Regions from separate parts of the Paenibacillus sp. FSL W8-0439 genome, predicted to be linked through region 3. Evidence: riboswitches for the same ligand, from Rfam matches in the RefSeq annotation. Region 3 holds a riboswitch; each other region holds the start of a gene.
What was found. Region 3 has a riboswitch for cyclic di-AMP ahead of MKX36_RS13320 (3D domain-containing protein). Riboswitches for the same ligand answer to the same signal wherever they lie in the genome.

Region 1 (4,624 bases), 1.5 Mb from region 3:
TATAAATGCGTGCCTGCGCAAGTCGGTACCGGAACAGCACAATGTCTTCCCGTCCCCGCAGCATCGAAAACACCGCTCCAATGAGCAGAGCAAATGTAGTGGTCTTAATCCCGCCTCCAGTGGAGCCAGGCGAAGCCCCAATAAACATGAGTATGATGATAAAAAACTGCGTAGCCTGCCGCAAGCCTGCAATGTCCAGCGTGTTGGCACCTGCGGTGCGAGGGGTAACGGACTGGAATAAAGAACCCAGCAGTTTACCACCCCAATCAAGCGAGCCAAGCGTCTTCGGATTCGTAAACTCAAATACAAAAATGACAAGCGTCCCGACGACAATCAGAGCAGCTGTCATGCTGAGTACCACCTTGGTATGCAAGGACAGTCTCTTACGCTTGCGATAATCTGCCAGGTCAGACATCACTACAAAACCAATACCACCCGAAATAATGAGAAACATGGCTGTAAAATTAACAATCGGATCATATACATAACCTGTCAGGCTGCGAAATTCACCGAACAAATCAAAACCAGCGTTATTAAACATGGAAATGGCATGCCAGATTCCAAAATAAATCGCCCTGCCTACAGGCATATCAAATGACCAGCGAATCGAAAAAATAGCTGCACATACGCCCTCAATCATCAGCGAGTACCATAGCACCTTGCGGATCAATCCGACAATTCCTTCGACAGAGGTCTGATTCATCGCTTCTTGCAAAATAAGGCGCTCCCGCAAGGAAATCCGACGCTTGAACACCAGCGCGATCAAGGTAGCCATAGTCATAAAGCCAAGTCCGCCAATCTGAATCAGCGCAACGATGACAATTTGACCAAAGGTTGTAAAAAAGAGCCCTGTATCCTTAACGACAAGCCCAGTTACACAGGTCGCGGAAGCGGCAGTAAACAAAGCGTCTATAAACGCAAGTGGTTTTCCTGTTGTATTAGAAATGGGCAGCATTAACAATAAACTACCTATTAGAATGATAATGGCAAAGCCTGCAACGAATATTTGCGGTGGAGAAAGCCGAAGCCAGCTTGCATTGGGATTCATTTATTCATCACTTCTCCTCCTTGGTGAACTATGAGCATGGAGATCGCTCAGCTCATAAAATCACCAATTCTTTTCAGTTTCTTTTATAAATCAGAAAAGTATCCGCAAAGCGGGATACTTTTGCCTTTCAATACTCACTACACTTTATACGTAACTACCTCATGGAACGTTTGATGACTTTAAGGCGGGCAGCAGCGAAGCGGTCCATTTGAATCTGGAGAAGCGATAGCGCTCGCCTTTGACTCTGAATTTTACCCTTATCAAGGTCTAGAAAATCAAAAAAAATTCAGTGGCAACAGCGATTGGAAGATCAAATGGAACGCGCAGCGTCCTTAACTCAGCAAACTTTTATTCACACTTATACACACAAAAAAAGACACCGGAAAACCGAGTGCCTGACTTGGTTCCTGCCCACAGCCTACGAGGTTAGCTGACGGATTCGGGCAGCACAGTATGCCCTATTTACACTTCCGATCCATCAGGATCGGCTGTAAAATTCACCCCAGTAACATGGTTCCCCCGTTTTCTCACAGAAATTCGGCTTAAATGTATGTCATTACCCATATATTTCATAGGCATTGCCTCAAGATTATAATCCTTCTCTATCCAGATCACAAAACCGATTTCGCCGAAAAAACGTGAAATTGGCTTTAATTTGCGATTGGACATCGCTTAATCACAGCTTATCTAATTTTATTAAAACTTTAAAGTGCTTTCACTCTGTTTTCATGAATATCGCTGGTCTGTTGGCGGGAACCTGTGCAGTATGATATCTTTAATGGATGTTCTTATTTACAGATTAAGGAGGAAACTCATGAATCCTATCGGGAAACCGGTCGTGCTCACGGCCAACTTCAAAAAATTAGGCTTGCTGGGCGGGGTTGGCCTGATTTGCTTTTTTATCTTTCAATTGCTTATTCCCTCGCTTAGCAATCCAAGTCCGGAATCATTGATGAATGCAAAGGTCATCAGCAAACAAGAAGCGATCGTACACGCCTTGGACTTTGCCCGTTCCGAGCTGGGCTATACGGAATCACAGCCAGAGAAGCCTGTCGTGACCTATCAGGCTGAAACAGATTTGTACGGTTATTTATCCAGAGAAAAACTGCTTCAAGCGTACGATCGTACATGGAAAAAAAATTATCCTTATGAAACCTTTCGGGTTGATTTGCCTGATTCCTCAGCGAAGGGCAAGCTGCAAATTCATGTGGATTTATCCACTGGGAAGGTCGTTAGCTTTAAACGGATCACCTCCAGCACCAATTACACACAGGCTGATGTTTCTACAGATGAACAAGCACGAAGCAAGCTTGTACGTATAGCTGAGGGCGACATGACGCTTGAAGCCAAGGAACAGGCTGCAGCAAAATGGATCAAACGCTTTGGCTTTAAGCCATCGGAATTGAAGCTTGCGACCACTGAGGGGGAAGGTGGATTAAAATATACCGTGGACGAAAAGAAAATCGGCGCCTCGGTACTTACGCTGGCTTTTACCTTTGAAGATGGGGATGTTCGCTCGTTTACCCAAAGCTTTGCTGCCCCTTCATCCTATACCGACTATGTTAAAAATCAAACATACTGGGCGAATTGGATGACTTATGCGGGTTATGCCCTATTTAGCTTTGTCCTGGGCGTACTTGCCATTGTGTATGCGTCACTCACCCGACGACATACTTCATTTGTACGCGGTATTGTTCTGTCCATTGTTTATTTTATTGCTAGTATAGCTGGGACCATGAACATGCTGCCTTTATTACAAGCTGAAGCAGGCAGTAAGGGCATGCTTATATTTCTTATGGTATTCCAGGTCGGTGTTACCTTCTTCATGGCTGTAGCCCTCTACTTCTCCTTGGTTGGTGGTGACGGGCTTATGCGTCAGGTTGGACTAAATGCATGGCCACGGGCCAAAGAGCCGGGCTACGGGCTGTATGTGCTTCGCAGTATGTATGTCGGTTACTTGTGGGCCTTCATTTTACTCGGCGTACAATCCATTTTGTTCTTTGTATTGGAGCGTACATTTAATACATTCTCCACTACAGACGCCACGCAATCCCCTTACAATATGGCTTATCCATGGCTACTACCGATTATGGCCTGGATGGCAGGTATTGGAGAAGAGACTGTTTACCGTCTATTTGGTATTCCGATGGTAAAAAAAATAGTCAAAAATACGTTTGTTGCTTGTCTGATTACTACGCTTATTTGGGCACTGGGACATACGCTTTATCCAATCTATCCAGTGATTTCAAGACCTATTGAGCTGACTTTTCTTGGTTTGCTGTTTAGCTTCGTGTTCCTGCGTTACGGCTTTATCGCTGCCATGTTCAGCCACGTTATTTTTGACAGCATATTAATGGGGCTTAGTGTGATCAGTTTGGGAGACACCGTGAATGTGAGCGCAGGTCTATTCTGGATCTTACTTCCGGCTATTGTAGGCTACATCATTTACTGGTTTAGTCCTAAAAAACCTAATCGAATCATGTTTGAACCCGTGAAAAAAGAGGAGCCGTATTCTACGACTCCTCCTCCCGAAGGGCAGCTATAATCTGACGAGCAAGTTTATCCCCAATAGAGAGAGGCCGGAAGTCTTCGACGCTGGCCTCTCTTATTTTTTTGAGCGATCCAAAATGCTTAAGCAGCAACTTACGCCGTTTCTCGCCGATGCCTGGAATGGAGTCCAACTGGGAAGTTACCATAGATTTGCCGCGCTGCTCGCGGTGGAACGTAATGGCAAAACGGTGAACCTCATCCTGAATCCGTTGCAGCAGATAAAATTCCTCGCTATTGCGCGCAAGCATCACGGCCTCAAATGTTTCTCCCATCAGTAATTGGGAAGTTCTGTGTTTGGCATCTTTCACCAAACCACACACAGGAATAAACAAGCCCAACTCATTTTCCAATACATCGGTTGCCGCTTTAATTTGTCCACGCCCGCCATCGACAATGATCAAATCGGGACGCTCTAGATTTTCCTTCAGTACACGTTCATATCGGCGCCGAATAACCTCACGCATCGTTTCATAATCATCTGGTCCCTGCACAGAACGGATCTTGTATTTTCGATACTCTTTCTTGGCAGGCTTACCGTCAATAAAGACGATCATGGCCGACACTGGATCGGAACCCTGAATGTTGGAATTATCGAACGCCTCTACCCGATGCAGACTATCCAGCCCAATGGCACGTCCCAGATTGCTTGCAGCTTTGGAGGTCCGTTCCTCATCCCGCTCGATCAGTTTAAACTTCTCATCCAAAGCAACACGTGCATTTTCCGTCGCCATCCCCGTCATTTGCTTTTTCAGCCCACGCTGCGGCACAAGTACCTTTACATCCAGCCATTCAGCCAGAGCGAGAGCTGCCGCCGTTGGGTCCTCTAATCCACCGGATAGTTGAGTTTCTGTTTCTGTTTCTGTTTCGGGTTCTTTTTCCCCGGCTGCTTGGTCACCAACTGGGTCTTGAATCGTTCCTTCTGCATATAACGCTCGTGCTTCGGCTACCCGCAGTGAGTCAACAGAACGGTCCAACTCCGTTTGTGCTGCTCCCTCATCTGTAATGCTGGCAGTCTCAGCTGTGATC
Region 2 (4,624 bases), 3.0 Mb from region 3:
TACATGCTGTAGATGCTTGTCAACGGGAGGTATCCATTGTATGACCCCAGCACGCACCAAAATCGTTTTATTGTCCACACTAGCCCTCGGACTCCTCGCAGGGACGTTATGGTTTGCCTGGCAACCCCAATCGCAATCCGTCTCTCAGTCCGCAGGCAAACCACTATACGGCTCCGAGTCTGAGTCTGCGCTTGCGCCAAATATGGGCAAGCCTCTAGGGGCCAACATCATGCCCGATCTGCCCAAGAACCCTCCACAGCCCGCTTCAGAAATTCTCAGCAAACGGGTGGTGGAATATCACATTGATGTATCTCTGGAAAAAGGACGGGTTTTGCGAGGCACTGAGACACTGACCTGGAAGCATCCGGGTAAGAAAACTGTGAATGATCTGTATCTTCATCTATACCCGAATGCCTTCTCTTCCATGGAAACCACCTTTATGAAAGAATCCGGCGGAAAGCTGCGCGGAGACACCATGCCTAAGGACGGCTTTGGCTCCATGACGCTGACCGAACTAAAAACAGAAGACGGTTTATCTCTCATGCACCGCACTCAATATGTACAACCAGATGACGGTAACGCAAGCGACCGTTCGCTCATAAAGGTGCGTCTACCCAAGCCGGTACGAGGTGGCGAAGAAATCACACTATATATGAAGTTTGAAGTCAAACTGCCTGGCATTTTTGCTCGTATGGGTGCGACAGATGATTTTGTAATGGCTGGACAGTGGTTTCCAAAGCTCAGCGTCTATGAGACTGCAGGACAACGTGGACGCGCCGAAGAGGGCTGGAACCTCCATCAGTACCATGGCAACTCCGAGTTCTATGCCGACTTTGGAATTTACAGTATACGGATTCGGGTGCCTGAAACACACATCGTAGCAGCGACCGGTTTTCCCACCCGTGGTGCAGTACGACAGAACGGCCAGAAAATATATCAATTTTATGCCGATGATGTACACGATTTTGCCTGGTCTGCTTCACCCAACTTCGTAGCCGTAGAAGAACCTTTCTCTTCTACTGAGGTTCCTGGTGTCAAAATCAAGCTCTATCTGGACCCGTCCCATAAGGAACTCAAAGGACGTTACATGAGCGCAGCCAAGGCTGCCCTTTCGTACTACAGCAAATGGTACGGGCCTTATCCATATTCCACTCTATCCATCGTCGTTCCACCCAAAACAGGCAGTGGAGCCGGCGGCATGGAATATCCGACACTCATCACGGCCGCAGCTGCGGACCAACTGAATCCTGGCTATAATCTGGAACGGACGCTGGTTCATGAAATTGGGCATCAATATTTCTACGGAATGGTAGCCAACAATGAATTTGAGGAGCCTTGGCTGGATGAAGGCTTCACCTCCTATGCAGAGGAACGGCTCATGGAACAAGAGTATGGGCTTACCCCCAACTTGCCATTACAATCGGGACAGGTAGCTTCCCCACAGCCGCTAAACCGTGAGTCCTGGAAGTATGGATCGGCAGCTGAATATGCACAAAATGCCTACTCTCGAGGTAAATTAGTACTACGAGGTATTGAGCGTCAGGTGGGTATGAAAAAAATGGACCGGATTATGCGGACCTACGTCCAGACTTATCGATTCAAGCATCCTACCTCACAGGATTTTCAACATGTCGTGGAGAGAGTGACCGGACGATCATGGAGCCACTATTTTGAACAATATGTATATGACGGCCAGATGGCGGACTTTTCAGTCGATCGCATCATGAACCACAAGCTGGAGAATGGATACGAAGCAGTCGTGACGCTCAGCAAAAAAGGAGCAGATTATCCCAAAATCCCTGTTCAATTTACCTTCAAGGATGGCTCAACGATATTCAAGGCATGGGATGGTGCGGGCAAAAGTACAACTTTCCGACTCAAAAGCGCTTCCCCCGTGTCCTATGTGACTGTAGATCCTCTATACACTATTGCACTGGAGAACAAGCATATTAATAATAGCCTGAAAGCTGAATTGGATGAAAAACAACAAACCCGTTGGAGTGTAAGTGTAACCAAGCTGTTGGAGACACTGCTTGGAAGTCTGTCATGGTGAGGTGTCTATAGATGCGGACTGTTATAAAAGAAGGCTGGGCGCTGGTACGCATACGCTTTTATATCGTTATCATTTTATTTCTGTATCGTTTGCTGTGGGGAGTATTTCTCTATAGGCTGGTACAGTCTGCCGTTATCCCGCTGCTGCTACGTTATCCTGATCAGAGCCAAAACGAACTGGGAAAGACCTTGTTTTGGATGGAGGGACAGATCGCCTTGATGGACAGCCGGGAAGTACATGTGTACTTGTGGATATTACTAGGGGCGACCGTACTGCGCATACTAATCACTCCCTTCATTAGAGCTGGCATATATCAAAGCCTGCATACCGATGCGTCTGAACCGCAAAGCCTGTCCTTCTTCAAGGGGATGAAACGCCACGGTATGTCATCGCTATTGTATTACATCATCGAGTTGGGTTTGCTGCTGCTTCCCGCCTTTTGGGTGGTACCGAGACTCTATCCTATTGTAGTAGGAACGTTGCAATCTTCCTCTTACCTGCTACATTTGTTGCCCTATGCCATGGGGTGGATAGCTTACGGTTGGGTCATTCGGCAGTGCATCCTGTATATGCAGCTGGGCACTGTCAGTGGTCACACCATACTATCCTCCCTGCTCGCCTTCTTTCGCCAGCTTCTTCCGGCTGTTGGTGTATCCCTGTTGCTCGGTACTTGTGTGTTGCTAGTTTTCGGTCTATTTGGCACCGTGGCGATGATTTGGACCGGTATGTTGGCACTGATTCTCCAACAATCGTATCATTTTGTTACCAGTCTGGTCAGGCTGTGGCATATCAGTTCACAGTATCGGCTATGGCACATCGATATCTCCAGCAGAGGCTAACCCCTCACAATATCCTCTCTTCTGTATTTTCAGCTGTCGAAAAAACTTTTTTCTTTCCCGTGCAAACGGCACATAACTGAATACTGTTAACAGAATCTGTTCCTAGAGCGTTAGGAACAGATTTTTTTTGTAACTTTTTGCGATGAAACATTTGCCAAAGCCTGCTGTCTTTGTTACAATAATCGCAGTGAACTGATAGTAACAACTTTGTAATCTTTATTGTAACCTTTATCTTAAAAACATCGTTGTCGTGAATACTGCTCTCCAAGGTGCACATCTTAAGTTAAGCCTAATTCCTGGCACCTAGGAAGCGGGGGAACCAGTTTGGGTGAATTGATCTCGCAACAGAGTGGTCATAGGGGAACCTTCTACCGAATCCTTAAGCTAACCTCGCAGGCATTGGAAGGGGTATATTTTTTTTGAAGAAGAAGCTAACGATCGCAGCCATGGGTCTCGCCATTGCCTTTACATCTTTTACATTCGGTGGCAGCAGTGCATTTGCAGACTCTAAGATGGACCAGGTCATCCAAGATGCCAAAGGAACGAACTACAGAAGCGGAGGCACTACACTCGAGGGATTCGATTGCTCCGGCTTCACAATGTATGTATTCAACAAACTGGGAATTAAACTGCCGCATCAATCTGGATCACAATTCAAAATGGGTTCTTCTGTATCCCGCGATGAAATGAGACCAGGCGACCTGGTGTTCTTCAACACCACAGGAAGAGGCGTTTCCCATGTAGGTATCTTCGTAGGTGAAGGGAAATTCGCCCACTCCTCGACTTCACGTGGTGTAGTAGTTAGCTCACTGAACGAAAATTATTACGCTAACCGTTATGTCGGTGCAAAAAGAATTATGAGCACAGACGCTTACCATTCTGTAGCTTCAGATATTCCTGATGACGACAACGTAGAATAACTACCGCACAGCAAGCTAACCCTAGCCGCAATTTGATTCTGGCCGGAATCGAATTGCGGTTTTTTATGTCCACTACATCGCAATGATTATCATTACTGACGAACTGACACCTCAAAAGGTTTCAATTTTAGCGAACATCGTCGGTTTTACCGTCACCGCTGGGGGAGCATATGAGCAGTAAATCCTTCTTATTGAATGTATACCCGACTTAGGTAAGAAATAAACACGCTTGCCATTCTCCTACAACTTGTCTACAATCTGTGGTTAATGATTGAAGTACCTGCATAAGGAGGAATGGAAAAGTGCCGGCCTCAATATCCAACTACCGGATCGTACCGATGGACGAGCATCAAGCGGCTGAAATCTGTGAGTGGCGCTATGATCCCCCCTACAACATATACGGCTGGCTTCCCTGGGAACAAATGAAGGCACTTGAAGTCGAATTTGGAAGTCCCACGCTTCGCCAAGAGCAATATGTTGCGGTCCTGGACGAAGAGAATGAGCTGACGGGATTTGCTCAATATTTCCCTATGGTCGGTGTGACCCGGCTGGGTCTTGGAATGCATCCCGAAAGATGCGGACATGGCACAGGCTCCAATTTTGTCCGGGCCATTGCCGAGGAAGCCAGACGACGTCATCCGCAGAATGAAATTGACCTAGAGGTTCTCACTTGGAATCAGCGGGCTATCCGAGCCTACAAGGCAGCTGGATTTGAGCTGACGGATACCTATGAACGCCAGACTCCAGATGGCAGAAAGCCGTTCCATTGTATGGTATATCGTCCTGAACAACAGAATCGGATTCTATAAATA
Region 3 (4,624 bases):
ATCCACATTTTGTGCTTTTGCAGCCGTATGAGCCTGTTCTTCGCGTTTTTTCACCAAAGCTGCCTGTTCTTCGTATTGCTGTTTAAATCTCTTTTCAATAGCAATTTGAGCGGCTACCGCTTTCTCTGCGTCTTCCAGATCCTCTTGCATATCACGAATGTATTGATCCGTCATTTTAACTGGATCTTCTGCCTTGTCGATAATGGCGTTAATGTTAGACATCGTAAGATCTCTTAATCGTTTGAAAATAGACATGTGAAGTTCCTCCTAGAATTGAATGCTTAAATTTTAAGCTCTGTACACATGTTTACGCAAGCTTTGCAAAGAGGTTTCAAAAATATCTAAAAACCGCGTAGATAAGGCTCTGGAATATCCGCCTGTACTTTTAGCGCCCGTGATGCATGCAGCGCCCAATAGGGATCACGCAGCATGGCACGCCCTATGGCTACCAGATCAGCTTCATTGTGCTGAACGACTCGGCGGGCATCCTCATAATCATCCAATAAGCCGACAGCAATGACAGGCACATTCAATTTCTCACGGATGGTATGAGCCAAATCCACCTGATAACCAGCACGCGCAGACGGACCTCCGCTGGAACCAATCGGACCCTCACCACCAGAAGAAATATGGAAAATGTCTACACCCGCATCACGATATCGTTCCCCTATGGCTGCTATGTATTCAACATCATATCCGTCTTGGACATATTCTTTGGCAGATATCCGCATTAGCACAGGCATATCAGCAGGAAGTACCTCTTTAACAGCACGTATCACCTCAACACCAAACAGTGATAAATCCTGCCCATACTCATCTTCTCGGGTATTGGTTAAAGGAGAATGAAATTGATGGATTAGATAGCCGTGAGCGCCATGAATCTCTACCGTGTCAAAACCAGCTTCTACCGCCCGACGCGCCCCCTCTTTGTAGGCAAGAACCAGTTCCTTGACTTCTGCTCGCGTCAAAGCGTGCGGCTCTTTAAATCGTTCACTAAAGGGGATCGAGGACGGGCCTACAGGTGGCTCAGCATCTTCAGCCTTGCGTCCGGCATGGCCTAATTGAATGGCAATTTTGGCACCATACTTGTGGACTTCCTCTACCATTTTACGATATGCAGGAATATGTTCATCACTCCAAATGCCCAAATCACGATCCGTAATGCGCCCATCCGGATGAACCGCTGTCATTTCCACAATTATGAGTCCAGTCCCTCCTACCGCGCGACTCACATAATGGACATAATGCCAATCCGTCGGTTTGCCGTCCTTGGCCTCCACGCTGTATTGGCACATTGGGGGCATGACAATCCGATTTCTTAAAGAAAGCCCCTTTAATTGATAAGGAGTAAACAAGTCGGTCACTTTTATCCATCCTTCCCTCAATTCCAAGTCTGTAGCATTATGAATAGCATCCCCATTATACACCAGCTGTCACGGTATACCGAATCCTTTGTAAGGCTAAAACTTACGAAAATGCTCCAGTTTTCGTTCATGTTTAAGAGAATATGCGCGTTTACTTCGTCATCTTCACGGATATCCGCTTCATGATGTGCTTCTCTTCAGTCGTGTAGGACTTCACTCAATCACCAGCATAATTTTAATAGGACAGGTACATAATAGCTGAGAGCACCACTAGGTACCACTGCACGGAAAGGGGGAATACAAATGCGGTACAGGGGAGTGTTGCCATGTTTAGCACTGTTACTAGCATTTTCAAGTTTTCCCGTTCACGCTGACACGCCTCCCAACATCGGAACGCCCCATCCCAAGGAAGCTACTGTCGCTACTTCGGTATATCAAAGTAAAGATCGAGCTACTCCAACATTAGCGATGCTACGAAAAAAGCATGCGGACATTTTTAAAATGTGCGGCCCGCACACCCGCCAAATTGCCTTAACCTTTGATGATGTGCCCGATTCAAGGTATACGCCGCAGGTTTTGGACGTATTACACGCAAACGGTATCAAAGCTACGTTTTTTATCGTCGGCCATCGTGCGGAAAAGCATCCGGGGATCATACGCCGCATCATCCGCGAGGGTCATGCTATAGGAAACCATTCCTATACTCATCCGGATTTCAGGAAGGCCACACCAGAACGCTTTCGCCACCAGATTACAAAAACAGAACGCATTTTAGAAGCCAGCGCAGGTTTTCGGCCCAGATTGATACGACCACCCTATGGTGAAATCACGGAGCCTCAAATTCAGTGGGCGCGTCGTCATGGGTACATGATCGTCAATTGGAATGTGGACTCTCTAGACTGGAAGGGATTAAGCAAAACACAGATTCAGCGTAACGTGATCCCGGCTACCAGACCTGGCTCCATTATTTTAATGCATGCAGGTGGAGGTCAAAGTTCCAACTTGCAAGGTACTGTCCAAGCTTTGCCGGGTCTAATCCACTCTTTAAAAGCTAAGGGCTACAAGTTTGTCACAGTCCCCCGGCTACTTCACACATCGGAACGAAAATAACAGTATGTCTAAGCCTCGTATATACCAACAACGTAAAAAGGCTGCCTTGACGAGCAGAATGCTTCTGCTTGTAAGACAGCCTTTTTTAGCGATAAACGACCGTACTGATAAGAAGTCGTCCCAGTTATATGTTGTGTGCTATAATATTAAGTTTACATAATATATATTATGTTTAATGAAATCAAATATATGCACAATGCTATTTATCAATAACGTACAGTTTCACATTTTGGAAGCCGAAGTCGTTCACGAATGATTTGTTGCCAGGGATAAAGATATCAATCCGCTTTCCGGTAATAGCGCTGCCCTGATCACGGGCAACGGCTACAAAAGAATGGTCTGGCAAGCCGGGATGGGAATAGCCTGTAACTAGCACCTTTGTTCCCATAGGAATGACTTTCGGGTCTACTGCAATTGTACCCAGTTTAAGCGGATTACCGTAGTAATCGACTGCACCCCATTTGCCATTTTCATCAGCTGCGGCTGAATATGCTGTTGCTTTAACATCAACAACTTTACTGTAATTGAATGTTTTGCCCCATGCTTCAATTGTTGGCCTCTCATTCGCTGGTGCTTTCTCCGTAAGAAGCTGTGGTTTCGAATCCGAAGCCGTCTTCACACTTTTTTCGTCTGGCACTTTAATTTGTAGACCTGCATATATGTTGTTGGACGCAATATCCGGGTTAGCCTTCGTCAAGTCATCTACCGATACCCCATAACGTTGAGCAAGCAAAAAGAAAGTATCGCCTTCTTTGGCAGTATGAAGCGAAGCAGCATTTGCTACTCCTGCTGTCTGTGCCAATCCTGCAATCGCTGCGGCAAGCACCGCAAATTTCATGGTTTTTCCAATATGTTTTAAGTGTTTCAAAGATATGTACCTCCTCTGTTATGCCTGCGAAGTTAGCTGTCGGATTCGGACTCAGGAGAAGCCCTATGCTTGTGCAATTCACCCCTAGGCATATTCCACAACATCTATATGACGCATTGGAATAATTGCCGTTGTTACGTCCCCCGCACTTCCCATGGTTTGAGCCCAGCACCTGAGTAATTGTTATCATTGCTGCTGCCCCGGTAAGTTTTGGCTTACTGCATAATATCACAATTTTGTAACCTTATCTGCATGAAAATGTTGGGAACCTTGAACATCATACTATATCCATTACAATTTTGTCATCAAAAATCGGTTTTTTGTTACGAAAATATGGAGATATGGTGACAAAAGGAGAAAAGCCCTCCGTGAAATATCATCACGAGAGGGCTTTGTCAATAATTCATAAAAGCATTTTCTTACAGCACTTTAGCCAGAAAATCACGGGTACGATCATGGCTTGGAGTTCCGAAAACTTGCTCCGGCGTACCTTGCTCTATAATTTGACCGTTGTCCATAAAGATGATTCGGTCTCCTACCTCACGAGCAAAGCCCATTTCATGCGTCACGATCACCATCGTCATGCCGCCTTCAGCGAGCTTCTTCATCACATCCAGAACCTCTCCAACCATTTCAGGGTCCAGGGCAGAGGTAGGTTCATCAAACAGCATTACGTGCGGCTGCATGGCGAGAGCACGTGCTATCGCTATACGTTGCTTTTGACCGCCAGATAACTGGTTCGGGTAGGTATTCTTCTTATCCTCAAGACCCACGGTCCGCAGGAGCTCCAACGCAATTTTCTCCGCTTCTTTCCCCGATTGCTTCTTCACCTGCGTTGGTGCAAGCGTCAGATTCTGCAGTATTGTTTTATGCGGAAACAGATTAAAATGTTGGAAAACCATCCCCATCTTCTCCCGAGTCGCATTAATATTATGACCACGGGCCGTAATCGGCTCACCCTCAAACAAGATTTCCCCTTCTGTTGGCTGTTCCAACAGATTCATACAACGCAAAAACGTACTTTTCCCCGAACCACTCGGGCCGATAATGACGACTACTTCACCTTTGGCGATATCTATATCAATGCCTTTTAAAATTTCATTCTTACCGAATGATTTACGCAGTTGTTTAACGGTGATCACTGGCTCTCAACTTCCTTTCCCATAAACCCAACAGCTTAGATAAGCTGAATGTCATTACAAAATAAATAGCGGCTGCGATTACGAATGGACTTAAGCCTTCGTAGGTAATATTCTTAATGACCTGGGCTTGATACATAATG
Region 4 (4,624 bases), 3.1 Mb from region 3:
TCGCCGTTTAAAATAATATAAGTGTCATCATTCGACAAAATTTTCTCTTTTCTGATATTTACTATACCAACGATTCCCAAAACAGTCAACCTTAAAAAAGTAGTAACAGCCTAATTATGCAAAAGTATTTAGAACAAAGAGCTTTATTCATGTGAATTACCTTATTTTACGGATGATTTGTCTTGTGTGTCGATTTGGAAATGTCGAAAAGTGATAATTCGACATATTACGACAAACAATGTCGAATAAGGGAGGACGTTTAGGATTTTATTGTATTTTAATCCATTATTCCGAATATTAAAGGAGCTGATATCTTGCACCAGCCACTCAGTGAAGAAAAAGTTTTTAAGGACCCGGTACATAATTACATCCATGTTCAGGATACTGCGATATGGCGATTGATCAATACGCCGGAGTTCCAACGTTTACGACGCATTCGGCAGTTAGGCACATCTTATCTTACGTTTCATGGAGCGGAGCATAGCCGGTTTTCACATTCACTGGGCGTATACGAGATTACGAGACGCATCATTTCCCAATTTGAACGTGGAGACTTTCCCGACTGGCCAAAGGAAGAAAGACTGGTTGCTCTGTGTGCTGCTTTGTTGCACGATGTGGGGCACGGTCCATTTTCTCATTCCATTGAAGAAGCCTTTCATATGAACCATGAGGATTGGACATGCCGCATTGTACTGGGCGACACGAAGATTAACGCTGTGCTACGGCAAGTGGATGAGATGCTGCCCCACAAAGTCGCGGCGGTTATAGCCAAAACGTATGATAAGCCGATTGTTGTCAACCTGGTAACAAGTCCGCTCGATGCTGACCGTATGGATTATTTGTTGCGGGATGCTCATTCGACAGGTGTTAACTACGGAACGATTGATTTGGATCGTATTTTACGTTTGTTGCGTCCTCATAATGGGAGAATTGTCGTAAAAGAGTCGGGTATGCATGCTGTAGAGGATTATCTAATGTCACGCTATCAGATGTACTGGCAAATTTATTTCCATCCTGTAACACGCAGCTCGGAAATCCTGTTACGTAAAATTTTTAAGAGAGCAAAGGAATTGTTCAAAAACGGATATGAGTTTGGTTTTCTGCTTGATCCGCTGCCCGATCTGTTAAAAGGAGAACTAACAGTGGAGCAGTATTTGATGCTGGATGAGTCTTTGATTCAGACGGTATTTGGCCAATGGAAACGAGAAAAGGATGAAATTTTAAGTGATTTGAGTAGCCGTTTTATGGATCGTAGATTGTATAAATATGTAGAGATTGAAAATATGGATACAGATACCGTTGACCATATTCGAGAGGCTTTGAAAGAGGCTGGATTGCATCCTGAATATGATCTTGAAATTGATTTTCCAACAGATCTTCCTTATGATGTGTTTCGGCAGGGCGGCTCAACGGACAACCAGATTTTACTGCTTGGACGTCAGGGCGAGGTGCGGGAAATATCCGAAGTTTCGGAAATTGTGCGCTCAATAAGTGGCATTCACCGAGGAAAATATCACATGTATTTTCCCCAAAATAAATTGAATGGGGTAAAAGACAGGCTTCCTGCCGAAATAAGGAATTATTTTGTCAAACAATAGACAAATATATAGAAATGTAAGTAAAAAAAGGAGATGAAAACCTTGGATTTATTCGACACTCATACTCACCTGGATGCCCCACAATTTGACGAAGACCGTGAAGAAGTTATAGCACGTGCTGTCGAATCAGGAGTAACACGGATGATCAATATCGGATTTAATCGTGAGACCATTCCATCCACCATGAAGCTGGCTGAGACGTATGATTTTATTTATGCGGCCGTTGGATGGCATCCGCAGGATGCCATTACAATGCAGGAGGGGGATTTAGAATGGATTGCATCGTTATGCAGTCATAAAAAGGTTGTAGCGATCGGAGAGATCGGTCTGGATTACTATTGGGATACATCACCAAAGGATGTACAGCAGCGGGTGCTTCGAAACCAAATTGGTCTGGCACGTGAGCTCAACATGCCAATTGTTATCCATAACCGGGATGCGCATGAAGATATTGTGAGAATTTTACGTGAGGAAAAGGCGAGCGAGATTGGCGGAGTTATGCACTCCTTTTCTGGGAGCTGGGAGACCGCTAAAATGGTGCTGGATATGGGCTTTCACCTTTCCTTTGGCGGGCCCATAACGTTCAAAAATGCCAAGCAGCCAAAAGAGGTACTGGCCCAGGTTCCGCTGGATCGTCTGCTGATTGAAACGGACGCGCCATACTTGACGCCTCATCCGTTTCGCGGGAAGCGAAATGAGTCGGCCCATGTGAGATTGGTGGCAGAGGCAGCTGCCCAAATTAAGGGAATTAGAGTGGAGGAATTGGTATCCATTACGACCCAAAATGCTTTGGAACGATTTGACATTCAGTGAAAAAGCGAAGAAATCAATCAAAATAAAGAGATAGACGGAGCTAATTATGATTTTGTTGCAGGAAACTCAAGAATATTACAATTTTTTAACCGAATATTTTAAAAAATGTACTTGAAACCTGCTTTACAACATGCATGTAAACAGGATATCATCTTTTCAGTGAATTGTTGTTGAGTGTAAACATCAACAAATCATTTCATGAACCAGTCTCGCTGAGTCCCTTTTGCAGGGAACGGGGGAACCGATATGGCTTACAGTACGTCCGGCGTATGTGCAAGAGAGAATGTCTCTTCAGCAGCCGGCTCAACCGAAATTCATTTCCCGAATGGGATGAACAGGTAGAGAAGCCGTATTTCGATTTCTTTCTGGGTCTTCGGGGTGAATGTGAAGGCGACCGCCATGAGCGGTTGACCTAAGCTAGGGCGACTCTCTACGTCCGAACCCGACAGCTAACCCCGTAAGCGTAACAAGAGAGAAGCCATCTCGTGCATGAGTTTTCCCGCATATTCACACATGTCGGAAGCCACGAAAGAGCTCTCTAGTCTCTTTCTTTGGCTTTTTTTGTTGTGAATAAAAGAAAATCTGTCATCATACTGTGGTTAAACAGGGGAGGACAGCATGCCGCGAAGACGGGTACATGGTGCAGGACAGTCGCAGTACGGGCTTGTCTTGTAGAAAATCTGTTATAGTCACGTCAACGATCAACTATGTCTTACTCCAGACGGCGGGCTATGTAAGGAGGACGGAGGAAATGGGCATTTTCCGAAAAGAGGAGACCCATGAGTCACGCTCATCCAGCATGTCTTACGTATTACGTTGGAAGCAAGAGAATGTGCGCCAGGCTGCTTTGGTTGCTATTTTTCTAATCGCACTAACGATTATGATTTCAATTCTGATGTACACGCAATCTAAAAAACAAGTCTTTTTTGTCATCGATGGTAAGGCATCTGCGGTAGAAACCCGGGAATCCAAGCTCCAAGATTTGCTCAATGAGCATTCTATTTCACTTCAGCCGCATGATACAATTTCCATGCCGCTAAATGGGGCAGTACAGGATGGGGATCGCGTAGTCATTAAACGTGCCAATCAGGTTAAAGTATCCTCAGGCAATAAGACGAAAAAGCTGTACACAACAGAAAATACAGTAGAGGGTGCCATTCGCACTTCGGGCTATAAATTATCATCAACGGATAAAGTTTACCCTGCGTTGGATGCCTCTGTTTCAGCTAACATGGACATAAAAATCGTCCGTGTGAAGAAACAGCAGGTCGAACAGAAAAAACAAGTGCCTTATCAGGTCATCAAAACGGCAGATCCAAGTCTCTATAAAGGCGATAATCGAGTCATTCAAAGTGGCAAATCGGGTGTGGTAGTCCAGCATGTTCAAAAAGTATACCATGATGGAAAGTTGGTATCCAAACAGCTGGTCAACAAGGAAGTCGCACAGAATCGTGTGGATAAGGTAATTGCGGTAGGAACGAAGAAGAAACCGGTCGTTCTAGCTGCTTCCATCGGCCCTAAAGATGCGGTTAAGGCTACAAAGGTTAGTTCGGGCAGTGCTGTCCGTAAAGCAGGTATTAATTTTAATTATAGAAAAGTTTTACAAAATGTCTCCATGACGGCGTATTCCGCACAGGAGCCAGGTATCGGTACACGTACCGCCTCCGGCACGCGTGTCACGGAAGGACGCACCATCGCTGTCGATCCGAGTGTAATCCCAATCGGGTGGTGGGTGTATATTGAAGGGGTGGGCTTCCGCCGTGCGGAGGATACCGGTGGCGCGATTAAAGGCCACAAAATCGATGTGTATTATGAGAGTTTGAGCCGGGCCAACCAATTTGGTCGTAAGCACGGTAAAACCGTATATGTTATCGGACCTGTAAAGCCGGAAATCAACTAAAACAGGTTGTGTATGTTGAGGACAATGCGATAGTATTAACAACATAGTTATGCCATGCTAAGAAGAGGATACCCTCTTCTTATTTTGTTTTCAAAAGCAGGGAAAGATAAATATATGTTGCTGTGTAGCAGTGGAGGGAAACGAAGATGATCAAGGAAGTGATCGTGGTGGAAGGCCGGGATGATACGGTAGCCATTCGCCGTGCTGTCGAAGCAGATACGATAGAAACTGGCGGTTCAGCCATTAATAAAATGACGCTGCGGAAAATTGCATTGGCGCAGGAACGGCGGGGGGTCATTATTTTAACTGATCC

Region 1: it holds a riboswitch for cyclic di-AMP, as region 3 does, so the genes downstream of both, MKX36_RS19910 (TrkH family potassium uptake protein) here and MKX36_RS13320 (3D domain-containing protein) in region 3, are expected to answer to the same signal.
Region 2: it holds a riboswitch for cyclic di-AMP, as region 3 does, so the genes downstream of both, MKX36_RS00535 (C40 family peptidase) here and MKX36_RS13320 (3D domain-containing protein) in region 3, are expected to answer to the same signal.
Region 4: it holds a riboswitch for cyclic di-AMP, as region 3 does, so the genes downstream of both, MKX36_RS00140 (3D domain-containing protein) here and MKX36_RS13320 (3D domain-containing protein) in region 3, are expected to answer to the same signal.

Annotation. Positions count from the first base shown of each region.
Region 1 is NZ_JBBPAK010000001.1:4,625,049-4,629,672, forward strand. Features, by position in the region: gene MKX36_RS19910 (TrkH family potassium uptake protein) at 1-1,048, opposite strand, end outside; cyclic di-AMP (ydaO/yuaA leader) riboswitch at 1,449-1,601, opposite strand; gene MKX36_RS19915 (CPBP family intramembrane glutamic endopeptidase) at 1,863-3,593, shown strand; gene uvrC (excinuclease ABC subunit UvrC) at 3,562-4,624, opposite strand, start outside.
Region 2 is NZ_JBBPAK010000001.1:134,179-138,802, reverse strand. Features, by position in the region: gene MKX36_RS00545 (M1 family metallopeptidase) at 41-2,053, shown strand; gene MKX36_RS00540 (hypothetical protein) at 2,065-2,892, shown strand; cyclic di-AMP (ydaO/yuaA leader) riboswitch at 3,169-3,306, shown strand; gene MKX36_RS00535 (C40 family peptidase) at 3,312-3,812, shown strand; gene MKX36_RS00530 (GNAT family N-acetyltransferase) at 4,115-4,621, shown strand.
Region 3 is NZ_JBBPAK010000001.1:3,132,862-3,137,485, forward strand. Features, by position in the region: gene MKX36_RS13305 (PspA/IM30 family protein) at 1-255, opposite strand, end outside; gene MKX36_RS13310 (NADH:flavin oxidoreductase/NADH oxidase) at 342-1,364, opposite strand; gene MKX36_RS13315 (polysaccharide deacetylase family protein) at 1,668-2,474, shown strand; gene MKX36_RS13320 (3D domain-containing protein) at 2,674-3,342, opposite strand; cyclic di-AMP (ydaO/yuaA leader) riboswitch at 3,349-3,518, opposite strand; gene MKX36_RS13325 (amino acid ABC transporter ATP-binding protein) at 3,762-4,484, opposite strand; gene MKX36_RS13330 (ABC transporter substrate-binding protein/permease) at 4,471-4,624, opposite strand, start outside.
Region 4 is NZ_JBBPAK010000001.1:27,404-32,027, forward strand. Features, by position in the region: gene MKX36_RS00130 (HD domain-containing protein) at 315-1,598, shown strand; gene MKX36_RS00135 (TatD family hydrolase) at 1,641-2,411, shown strand; cyclic di-AMP (ydaO/yuaA leader) riboswitch at 2,612-2,891, shown strand; gene MKX36_RS00140 (3D domain-containing protein) at 3,163-4,311, shown strand; gene rnmV (ribonuclease M5) at 4,458-4,624, shown strand, end outside.